2 regions of the Geobacillus sp. PK12 genome follow, and region 1 is predicted to be linked to the other one. Evidence: a T-box and tRNA genes for the amino acid it is inferred to sense, from the RefSeq annotation. Region 1 holds a T-box; the other holds one or more tRNA genes.
The links. A T-box is a leader RNA that pairs with one kind of tRNA and senses whether it is charged. The one in region 1 lies ahead of serS (serine--tRNA ligase), so its partner is inferred to be a tRNA-Ser.
Positions count from the first base shown of each region.

Region 2: it encodes a tRNA-Ser, which carries the amino acid that the T-box ahead of serS (serine--tRNA ligase) is inferred to sense. The anticodon was not compared.

Region 1 is NZ_SDKL01000024.1:3,187-8,434, forward strand. Features, by position in the region: gene ETR37_RS09835 (serine hydrolase) at 1-1,025, shown strand, start outside; gene pdxS (pyridoxal 5'-phosphate synthase lyase subunit PdxS) at 1,156-2,040, shown strand; gene pdxT (pyridoxal 5'-phosphate synthase glutaminase subunit PdxT) at 2,065-2,655, shown strand; T-box leader at 2,665-2,885, shown strand; gene serS (serine--tRNA ligase) at 2,939-4,213, shown strand; gene ETR37_RS09860 (glycoside hydrolase family 18 protein) at 4,434-5,248, opposite strand, start outside.
Region 2 is NZ_SDKL01000047.1:201-5,448, forward strand. Features, by position in the region: tRNA gene ETR37_RS14105 (tRNA-Met) at 107-183, shown strand; tRNA gene ETR37_RS14110 (tRNA-Asp) at 189-264, shown strand; tRNA gene ETR37_RS14115 (tRNA-Phe) at 583-658, shown strand; tRNA gene ETR37_RS14120 (tRNA-Thr) at 1,085-1,160, shown strand; tRNA gene ETR37_RS14125 (tRNA-His) at 1,168-1,240, shown strand; tRNA gene ETR37_RS14130 (tRNA-Gly) at 1,560-1,630, shown strand; tRNA gene ETR37_RS14135 (tRNA-Ile) at 1,637-1,710, shown strand; tRNA gene ETR37_RS14140 (tRNA-Asn) at 1,920-1,994, shown strand; tRNA gene ETR37_RS14145 (tRNA-Ser) at 2,001-2,093, shown strand; tRNA gene ETR37_RS14150 (tRNA-Glu) at 2,098-2,169, shown strand; gene ETR37_RS14155 (B3/B4 domain-containing protein) at 2,472-3,137, opposite strand; gene queG (tRNA epoxyqueuosine(34) reductase QueG) at 3,190-4,332, shown strand; gene ETR37_RS14165 (amidase domain-containing protein) at 4,394-5,248, shown strand, end outside.

The sequences.
Region 1 (5,248 bases):
GAAAAGATGGCAAGTATACGGTGCGTGAGCTGTACGAGGCAATGGCCATTTATTCGGCGAACGGGGCAACGGTCGCGATTGCTGAGATCATCGCTGGATCGGAGAAAAATTTTGTGAAAATGATGAACGACAAAGCGAAAGAGCTTGGGCTGAAAGATTATAAGTTTGTCAATGCCACAGGGTTGAGCAATAAGGATTTAAAAGGATTCCATCCAGAAGGGACAAGCACAAATGAGGAAAACGTCATGTCCGCACGTGCGATGGCGATGCTTGCCTACCGGTTGCTGAAAGACCATCCAGAGGTGCTGGAAACGGCGAGCATTCCCCATAAAATGTTCCGAGGAGGAACAGAGGACGAAATTAAAATGGACAACTGGAACTGGATGCTGCCAGGGCTTGTGTACAAATACGAAGGGGTAGACGGGTTGAAAACCGGCTATACGGAATTTGCCGGCAACTGTTTCACCGGGACGGCGAAACGAAACGGCGTCCGCTTGATTTCGGTTGTCATGAACGCGAAAGATGCGAGTGGGAAAACAACAAAAGAGGCGCGCTTTAAAGAGACAGAAAAACTATTTAACTACGGATTCAACCAATACTCCCTCGAGACGCTTTATCCAAAAGGGTACCAGCTGAAAGGAAAAGAAACACTTCCGGTCGTGAAAGGGAAAGAAAAAGAGGTTCGTGTCGCGACAGGAAAGAATCTGGATCTGCTTGTGAAAAACGGCGAGGAAAAACAATACAAACCTGTATATGTGTTGGACAAGAAAAAAATGACAAAAGAAGGAAAGCTAGTCGCCCCTTTGAAAAAAGGGGAAACGGTTGGATATATGACGCTCGAATATAAAGGGGACGACTCCCTTGCCTTCTTAAGCCCAGACATGCAAAAAAACATTCGTGTGCCGCTTGTCACAACAGCTGAAGTCGAAAAAGCCAATTGGTTTGTTCTTTCGATGCGCGCGGTCGGCGGACTGTTTGTTGATTTATGGACAAGCGTCGCCAAAACAGTGAAAGGCTGGCTGTAGAATCGACTCCCCTTGATGGGGAGCTTTTTTCCATTGTGATTTTTGTAAAAATTGAGGTAAAATAAAACAGTGGAATCGTCCTTTTGCATGCCTCGCAAAGCATAAGGATCAGGAATAGGGGGAATCAACGTTGGCATTGACAGGTACGGACCGCGTCAAACGCGGCATGGCGGAAATGCAAAAAGGCGGCGTCATCATGGACGTCGTGAACGCAGAACAGGCGAAAATCGCTGAAGCGGCAGGGGCTGTCGCGGTTATGGCGCTCGAGCGCGTCCCGGCGGACATTCGCGCCGCTGGCGGTGTCGCGCGCATGGCCGACCCGACGGTGATCGAAGAAGTGATGAACGCCGTTTCGATCCCAGTCATGGCGAAAGTACGGATCGGTCACTATGTTGAGGCGCGTGTCTTAGAGGCGCTTGGTGTCGACTACATTGACGAAAGCGAAGTATTAACGCCGGCTGATGAGGAATTCCATATTGACAAACGGCAGTTTACCGTTCCATTTGTGTGCGGTTGCCGCGATTTAGGGGAAGCGGCGCGCCGCATTGCAGAAGGGGCATCGATGTTGCGAACCAAAGGAGAGCCGGGGACAGGCAACATTGTTGAGGCCGTGCGCCATATGCGCAAAGTGAACGCGCAAATTCGCAAAGTCGTCAACATGAGCGAAGATGAGCTTGTCGCTGAGGCGAAACAGCTCGGGGCTCCGGTTGAGGTGCTGCGCGAGATCAAGCGGCTTGGCCGCCTGCCGGTCGTCAACTTTGCCGCCGGCGGTGTCGCGACACCGGCTGACGCTGCCTTGATGATGCACTTGGGTGCGGACGGTGTCTTTGTTGGGTCTGGCATTTTCAAATCGGAAAATCCGGAAAAATACGCGCGCGCGATCGTAGAGGCGACGACTCATTACGAAGACTATGAATTGATCGCACACTTGTCGAAAGGATTGGGCGGCGCGATGCGCGGCATCGATATCGCGACATTGTTGCCGGAGCACCGGATGCAAGAACGCGGCTGGTAAGCTAAATAAAGGAGCAAAGCAACGATGAAAATAGGTGTACTTGGACTGCAAGGAGCTGTGCGGGAGCATGTTCGCGCCATTGAGGCGTGCGGCGCCGAGGCGGTCATCGTGAAAAAGCCGGAGCAGCTTGAAGGGTTGGACGGTCTTGTGCTGCCGGGCGGCGAAAGCACGACGATGCGGCGGCTCATCGACCGCTATGGGCTGATGGAGCCGCTCAAGCAATTTGCCGCTGCCGGCAAGCCGATGTTCGGTACGTGCGCCGGGCTCATTTTGCTGGCGAAGCGAATTGTCGGCTATGACGAGCCACATTTAGGATTAATGGACATTACAGTCGAGCGGAACTCGTTCGGTCGGCAGCGGGAAAGCTTTGAGGCGGAGCTGTCGATTAAGGGTGTCGGCGACGGGTTTGTCGGCGTCTTCATCCGTGCTCCGCACATTGTCGAGGTCGGCGACGGGGTCGATGTCCTCGCGACATACAATGACCGCATTGTCGCGGCCCGGCAAGGCCAGTTTCTTGGTTGCTCGTTCCATCCAGAGCTGACCGACGATCATCGATTGATGCAATACTTTCTCAACATGGTCAAAGAAGCGAAAATGACGTCAAGCCTTAAGTAAAGTGATCAAGCGAAAGCGATGAGAGGAACAAGCAGCAGACCCCCTTTCTTTCAGAGAGCCGGTGGGTGGTGCAAACCGGCAGGGAGCTCCTGTGAATCCATCCTCGAGCAAAACGTTGAACGCCAAAGCGGGTCAGTAGGCGTTTTCGGCAGCCGCCGTGAACGGCAAAAAGGGAAGGCATCGCAAGCCTTCAATAAGGGTGGCACCGCGGGGTCGCTCCCGTCCCTTTTGGGGACGGGGGCTTTTTTATGTATAATATTGAATGGAAAAGGAGGTAAAAGCCATGCTGGATGTGAAAATATTGCGCGCCCAGTTTGAAGAAGTGAAAGAAAAACTAATGCAGCGCGGCGGAGATTTGGCGAACATCGACCGGTTTGAACAGTTGGACAAAGAACGCCGCCGTTTGATTGCTGAGGTGGAAGAGCTGAAAAGCAAGCGCAACGATGTGTCGCAGCAAATCGCTGTCCTAAAGCGCGAGAAAAAGGACGCCGAGCCGCTGATTGCCCAAATGCGCGAAGTCGGTGACCGCATTAAGCAAATGGATGAGCACATTCGCCAACTGGAAGAGGAACTCAACGCCCTGTTGTTATCGATTCCAAATATTCCGCATGAATCCGTACCGGTCGGCCAGTCGGAAGAGGACAATGTCGAAGTGCGGAGATGGGGGGAGCCGCGTTCGTTTTCCTTTGAGCCGAAGCCGCATTGGGAAATCGCCGATCGGCTCGGTTTGCTCGACTTTGAGCGAGCCGCCAAAGTGGCGGGAAGCCGATTTGTCTTTTATAAAGGGTTAGGAGCGCGGCTTGAGCGGGCGCTCATCAACTTTATGCTTGACATCCATCTCGATGAATTCGGTTACGAAGAAGTGTTGCCGCCATATTTAGTGAACCGGGCGAGCATGATCGGAACCGGACAGTTGCCGAAATTTGCCGAGGATGCGTTCCATTTGGACAGCGAAGATTATTTCCTCATTCCGACCGCTGAGGTGCCGGTGACGAACCTGCATCGCGACGAAATTTTGGCCGCAGATGATTTGCCGATTTACTATGCGGCCTACAGCGCCTGCTTCCGCGCGGAAGCCGGGTCGGCCGGCCGTGACACGAGAGGGCTGATCCGCCAGCATCAGTTCAATAAAGTCGAGCTGGTAAAATTCGTAAAGCCGGAGGACTCGTACGATGAATTGGAAAAGCTGACGCGCCAGGCAGAGACGATTTTGCAACGGCTCGGGCTTCCGTACCGCGTTGTCGCCTTGTGCACCGGAGACCTTGGATTCTCGGCGGCGAAAACGTACGATATTGAAGTTTGGCTGCCAAGTTACGGAACGTACCGGGAAATTTCGTCGTGCAGCAACTTTGAGGCGTTTCAAGCGCGCCGTGCCAACATCCGCTTCCGTCGCGATCCAAAAGCGAAACCGGAGTACGTGCATACATTAAACGGTTCGGGGCTAGCCATTGGGCGGACGGTCGCCGCCATTTTGGAAAACTACCAGCAAGAAGACGGCTCGGTCATCGTTCCGGAAGCGCTTCGTCCTTACATGGGGAATCGGGACGTCATTCGCTGAAAAAAGGTGCTTGAGGCAAATCGTTGGTTGACTTTTCCCGACTGCCGTGTTATAGTGAATGACGTTGGCAATGAGGAACAAGAAATCTTGTTCTTGGCCAAGACGATGATGAAGAGGACTGACGCGCATAAGAGGAGATTGTCATCTGAAACGGCTGACCGCCGAAAGCCGTTTCCCATCATAAAAAAACCCGCCGTTGACCGGCGGGTTTTTTATGCCTTTATTTTTTTACAACAGTAAATTGATCAGCGATCAGCAGCCAGTTTTGTGGAAAATCAATGCCAAGTTTCCAATAGCTGACCCCGCGCAAACCAAGTTCCTTCACGAGATTAAATTTTGCTTGAATGGAGCGGGCGTCCTCGAACCATACTTCATGCTCGCGTCCGTTTTCGTCGCGATAGCGAAAATGCGGTGCCTGCGCCTCCGTATCGTATTCGATGGCAACGTTATACTTTGCGGCGAGGGCGATGGCTTGCTGCGGGCTGAGGGCCTGGGCGTACGGGCCGCCGGGTACATATGGCAGCGTCCAGTCGTAGCCATACAAGTTTTGCCCCATCAAAATTTTTCCGGCTGGCATTTCAGAGATGGCGTACTCGAGAACGCGGCGGACCGGACCGATCGGGGACACCGGCATCGGCGGCCCGCCGCTGTAGCCCCATTCATACGTCATGATCACGACAAAGTCGACAATTTGTCCATGGGCGCAGTAGTCGTGTGCTTCGTACCAACGTCCGCGCTGGGTCGCGCTCGTTTTCGGCGCCAAGGCGGTCGACATCATCCACCCTTCTCGTGCAAACCGCCGTTTCGCTTTGCGCAAAAACGCATTATACGCCTCACGGTCTTCCGGGCGCAAATATTCAAAATCAAAATGGATGTCGCGGAAGCCATACCGTCTAGCGGTCGCGACAATGTTGTCGAGCAGACGATTTTGCAGCGTTTCGTTTGTTAACATAAGCGCGCCGAGCTCGTCGCTGAACTGCCCGTTTTCAATGTTGGCGACAACCATAACGAGCGTGACGCGGTTGGCGCGGGCAA
Region 2 (5,248 bases), on a different contig from region 1:
TCCAGTTGCCTCGACGCATCTGGCATCTTTGAATCAGCTTGTAGAGGAAGAGGCGACGAACAACAACGATAAGAGCATTGTGCAAATTAATTTACTTTCTTATCGCCGCGGGGTGGAGCAGTCCGGTAGCTCGTCGGGCTCATAACCCGAAGGTCGCAGGTTCAAATCCTGCCCCCGCAACCAAAATTGGTCCCGTAGTGTAGTGGTTAACATGCCTGCCTGTCACGCAGGAGATCGCGGGTTCGAGTCCCGTCGGGACCGCCATTCTTTCAAAATTGTGAAAGATGAAAAAATATGGCTCGGTAGCTCAGTCGGTAGAGACGAGCATCCGCATCGTCGAATCTGCTGCGAGTTGTCCCGACGCATCTGGCTTCTTCGAATGGGCTAGTAGAGGAAGGGACACAAAAATCATCAACGAACAAGGGAAAAATAAGATAAGGCTCGGTAGCTCAGTCGGTAGAGACGAGCATCTGCTTCATCGAATTCGCTTCGAGTTGCCTCGACGCATCCAGCATCGTCGAATCCGCTGGCAGAGGAAGAGGCACAAAGCGGTATCAATAGGCAGTGTGAAAAATATAATACGGCTCGGTAGCTCAGTCGGTAGAGCAAAGGACTGAAAATCCTTGTGTCGGCGGTTCGATTCCGTCCCGAGCCACCATTTTTATCATAGTTCCGAAAGAAGATTCCTGCTTCATGCAAAGCTAAGTGGGAGTAGTTCACAGACATGTCAGATGTTCAAACCACCCCGGCTTAGTTCAATGGGTAGCCACGAGCACTCGCATCGTCGAATCTGTTGCGAGTTGCCTCGACGCACGAGGCTTCCTTGAATGAGCTTGAAGAGGAAGAGGCACAACCAGGCAGACAACATGAGTCACTAACTAATTTTAAATGTGCCGGCTTAGCTCAATTGGTAGAGACGAGCATTCGCATCGTCGAATCTGCTGCGAGTTGTCCCGACGCATCCTGCTTCTTTGAATAAGCTTGCAGAGGAAGGGACACCGAGCATTTGACTTCCTCGAATTAGCTGGGAGAGGAAGAGGCACAACCAGGCAGACAACATGAATCACTAGCTAATTTTAAATGTGCCGGCTTAGCTCAATTGGTAGAGCAACTGACTTGTAATCAGTAGGTTGCGGGTTCAAGTCCTGCAGCCGGCACCAGATCGAGGCGACTATGGCGAAGTGGTTAACGCACCAGATTGTGGCTCTGGCATGCGTGGGTTCGATTCCCACTAGTCGCCCTTTTCATTATATTCTATATTTGCGTGTGTAGTTTAGTGGTAAAACCTCAGCCACGAGCATCTGCATCATCGAATCTGCTTCGAGTTGCCCCGACGCATCTGGCTTCTATGAATCAGCTGGTAGAGGAAGGGGCATGGAAGCAGCGTGGCGGATGTTCAACTAAATGATATGCGGGTGTAGTTTAGTGGTAAAACCTCAGCCACGAGCATTTGCATCATTGAATTAGCTTCGAGTTGCCTCGACGCATCCAGCTTCCTCGAATTAGCTTGCAGAGGAAGAGGCATGAAAGATTGTGATGGGTGTTTCATCAAAAATTATGCGGGTGTAGTTTAGTGGTAAAACCTCAGCCTTCCAAGCTGATGTCGTGGGTTCGATTCCCATCACCCGCTTTTTATGGGCCTATAGCTCAGCTGGTCAGAGCGCACGCCTGATAAGCGTGAGGTCGGTGGTTCAAGTCCACTTAGGCCCATTATTTTCCATTGAATGTTTTTTGGCTATTCGCTATAATAATGGGCGAACAATGCCCCATCGTTCCACAGCAAAAGCGGAGCGACGAGCTTCACATCTTCGAATTCGCTACGAGTTGCCTCGACGCATCTCGCTTCCTTGAATTAGCTGGCAGAGGAAGAGGCAACGAGCACATTTGGAAGATGTGCATAACATATAGTTATTCATCATTCCGCAATAGCTCAGCGGTAGAGCAACCGGCTGTTAACCGGTAGGTCGTAGGTTCGAATCCTACTTGCGGAGCCATGTTACGGAGAAGTACCCAAGTGGCTGAAGGGGACGGTTTGCTAAACCGTTAGGTCGCAGTTTTGCGGCGCGCGGGTTCAAATCCCGCCTTCTCCGCCATAATGGCCCGTTGGTCAAGTGGTTAAGACACCGCCCTTTCACGGCGGTAACACGGGTTCGAATCCCGTACGGGTCACTGGTTGCTGGCGCCAGAGATTCTGGTGCCCTTTTGTACAATTTCTTTTGTCGATTTTTGCGTTTTTTTCTTGCGATGCGTGTGGAAGTCTGTTATAATGTCTCTCGTTAGCTTTAAAATTATGTTATGATGCTTGGGGACAACGCAGTGTTTCGTTTCGTTAAAGAACGAGGCATTGCGTTTTTTTATTTATCACCCTAAACCGAGAAGACCCCCACTTCCACGCGTGAGCGTAGGTGGGAGAGCGTTCAAGTAGGGAGGGAGTCCCCCGTTTCCAACGGCAGGAAAGTGGGGGGAGAAGATCAAACGAACAATTGGGCGTCGGCTTCGCCGCCATGAATTTGCACAAACATCGTTTGGATGGCTTGAAGCTGGCGCTTGGCGGTTTCTTCTGGCGTTGATGGGAGAAAGTAAACGATTTGCAAAGCGTTTTTCGTTTCTCTCGTCACGGCGGTCCGCTCCGAATCGACGATCGGACTGCCAAACGGCCCTCGTTCATCTTTGCTGACGAGTTTGTTGGCAAAGTTGACTGTGCGGCCGTTTAACGCGATGTATTCATCTTGTTCCGTGCCGATCGTGAGCGTCACTGTCCCGTTGATGCGGTCTAGATCATAGATGCCGAGTGGAATTTTATAATAGAGTGAAAAAAAGTTGTTTATGTCTGCCGCTGAATGGATAGGCGGAATGAAGCTTTTTTTCTGGATGCGTCGGTACAGGCTTTCACTTGACGGTCGATAGCGGCTTGGGTCCGTTCCGATTTGTTTGAAAGTACGGCGCCATTCGACCATCTCAGGAATGTCGGCAATCGACTTTTCCTGCAGCTCGATGTAAAGAGATTCTTGAAACAGCTCAAGCCGCCCCCTTAACATTTGCGGTGAATCGCTGACCTCGATATGATGATAGCGGATGACGCCGAATTTACCAGAAGGAAGGCGTTGCTTTAGTTGTTCTGATATCACGAATTTCATCTTGATCACCTCGGATTTCATTTTATCATATATGACGAAAGGAGGGAAAACGATGGATGTTATGGCATTAAAGCGGGAAGTCATTGAGTATAGTCGGTCAATCGGCATTGATAAAATCGGATTTGCGAGCGCTGATCCGTTTGTTGAATTAAAGGAACGGCTGCGCCGCCAGCAGGAGCTCGGCTATCAGTCCGGTTTTGAGGAACCAGATATTGAGAAACGGACGAATCCTTCATTGCTTCTTCCGGAAGCAAAATCGATCATTGCCATTGCTCTTGCCTATCCGTCCAAAATGAAAAATGCGCCGCGGGGGACAAAGACGGAACGGCGCGGCGTTTTTTGCCGCGCTTCATGGGGAAAGGACTACCACGATGTGTTGCGGGAACGTTTGCAGCAGCTCGAGGAGTTTTTGCTGGCCAAAGTGCCCCATGCCCGCGTTCGCTCGATGGTGGATACCGGAGAGCTCGCCGATCGGGCGGTGGCGGAACGGGCAGGGATCGGTTGGAGCGGCAAGAACTGCTCTATTATTACACCGGAGTTTGGATCGTATGTGTATTTGGGAGAAATGATTACGAATATTCCATTTCCCCCTGATGAACCGGTTGAAAACCGATGCGGCACGTGCACGAAATGCATTGATGCCTGCCCGACCGGGGCGCTTGTACAAGGGGGACAACTGAACGCACAGCGGTGCCTTTCCTTTTTAACGCAAACGAAAGGCTTTTTGGCCGACGAGTTTCGGGAGAAAATCGGGAACCGGCTGTACGGCTGCGATACATGCCAGCAAGTCTGCCCGGAAAATAAGGGGAAAGACTTTCATTTGCATCCAGAATTCGAGCCGGATCCGGAAGCGGTAAAGCCGAAACTCATCCCGCTGCTTCAGATGAGCAACCGTGAATTTAAAGAAACATTTGGGGCCATGGCGGGTTCATGGCGTGGGAAAAAGCCGATTCAGCGCAATGCCATTCTGGCGCTCGCCCATTACAAAGACCAAACCGCGGTGCCGCACTTACTGCGTTTGTTGAAAGAGGATAGCCGTCCAGTCATCCGCGGGACGGCGGCGTGGGCGCTCGGGAAAATCGGGGATCCAAGCGCTAAGCCTTATTTGGAGGCCGCGCGGCAAACGGAGGCGGATGCCGATGTGATCGCTGAGATTGAAAAAGGACTGAAACTGTTGGCTGAGGCAAAGGAATAGGGAAAAAAACGCAGCTTCCCCACATAAGGTAGTAACAAAAACGAAAGTGGTGGAAAGCAGCATGAAAAAACAGTTGCGCGCGTGGTTGGATGAGCGAGCCCGCTCGTTTGTGTCGGAAAGCAATATCCGAAGCGAAGAGGCGGCAAGAAAGCAACGGCTTTGCCAAAAGCGCGGTGCGGAGATCGTCCGTTGCACGATCCGGGGACAAATTATCGGCAGGCAGACCATCGAGCGGGAAGCGAAAGTGATGTATATTGCCCACCATCAATTTTTAATTAAGCAAAGGGGTTCACTATATATAGAAGAACAGGTTGAGGAGCGATGCGCCTGTTTTGTTCGCGGTGAGCTTGTAGCTGATGAACCGATCAACCGGTTGGGGGGGTATATGGAGGCGCCGCGCGTCGAACGAGAGCAATGGACGGGGGAGCGTCTTTCTTACCAGTATGACCGCGCCCGGGCGGTGCGGTATGCGGAAACGTGGTGGAATCGGCATAACCCGGTGTTTCCGTCGTTTCCGGTGGATTGCACGAATTTTGTCTCTCAATGCTTGTATGCAGGCGGGGCGCCGATGACGGGCTATCCGAACCGTGCGAGGGGATGGTGGTGTCAAAACGGAAGTTGGAGTTACAGCTGGGCTGTGGCCCATGCTTTTCGTTGGTATTTGAGCGGGTCGCGCATCGGCTTGCAGGCGGTGGAAGTGGCGGAGCCGGAGCAATTGATGGCAGGCGATGTCATCTGTTATGATTTTCAAGGGGACGGACGCTTCGACCACTCAACGATTGTGGTGGCGAAAGATCAGAACGGGATGCCGCTTGTGAACGCCCATACGACAAACAGCCGCATGCGTTACTGGTCGTATGAAGATTCAAGCGCCTATACGCCAAACATTCGGTATAAATTTTTTCACATCATTGAC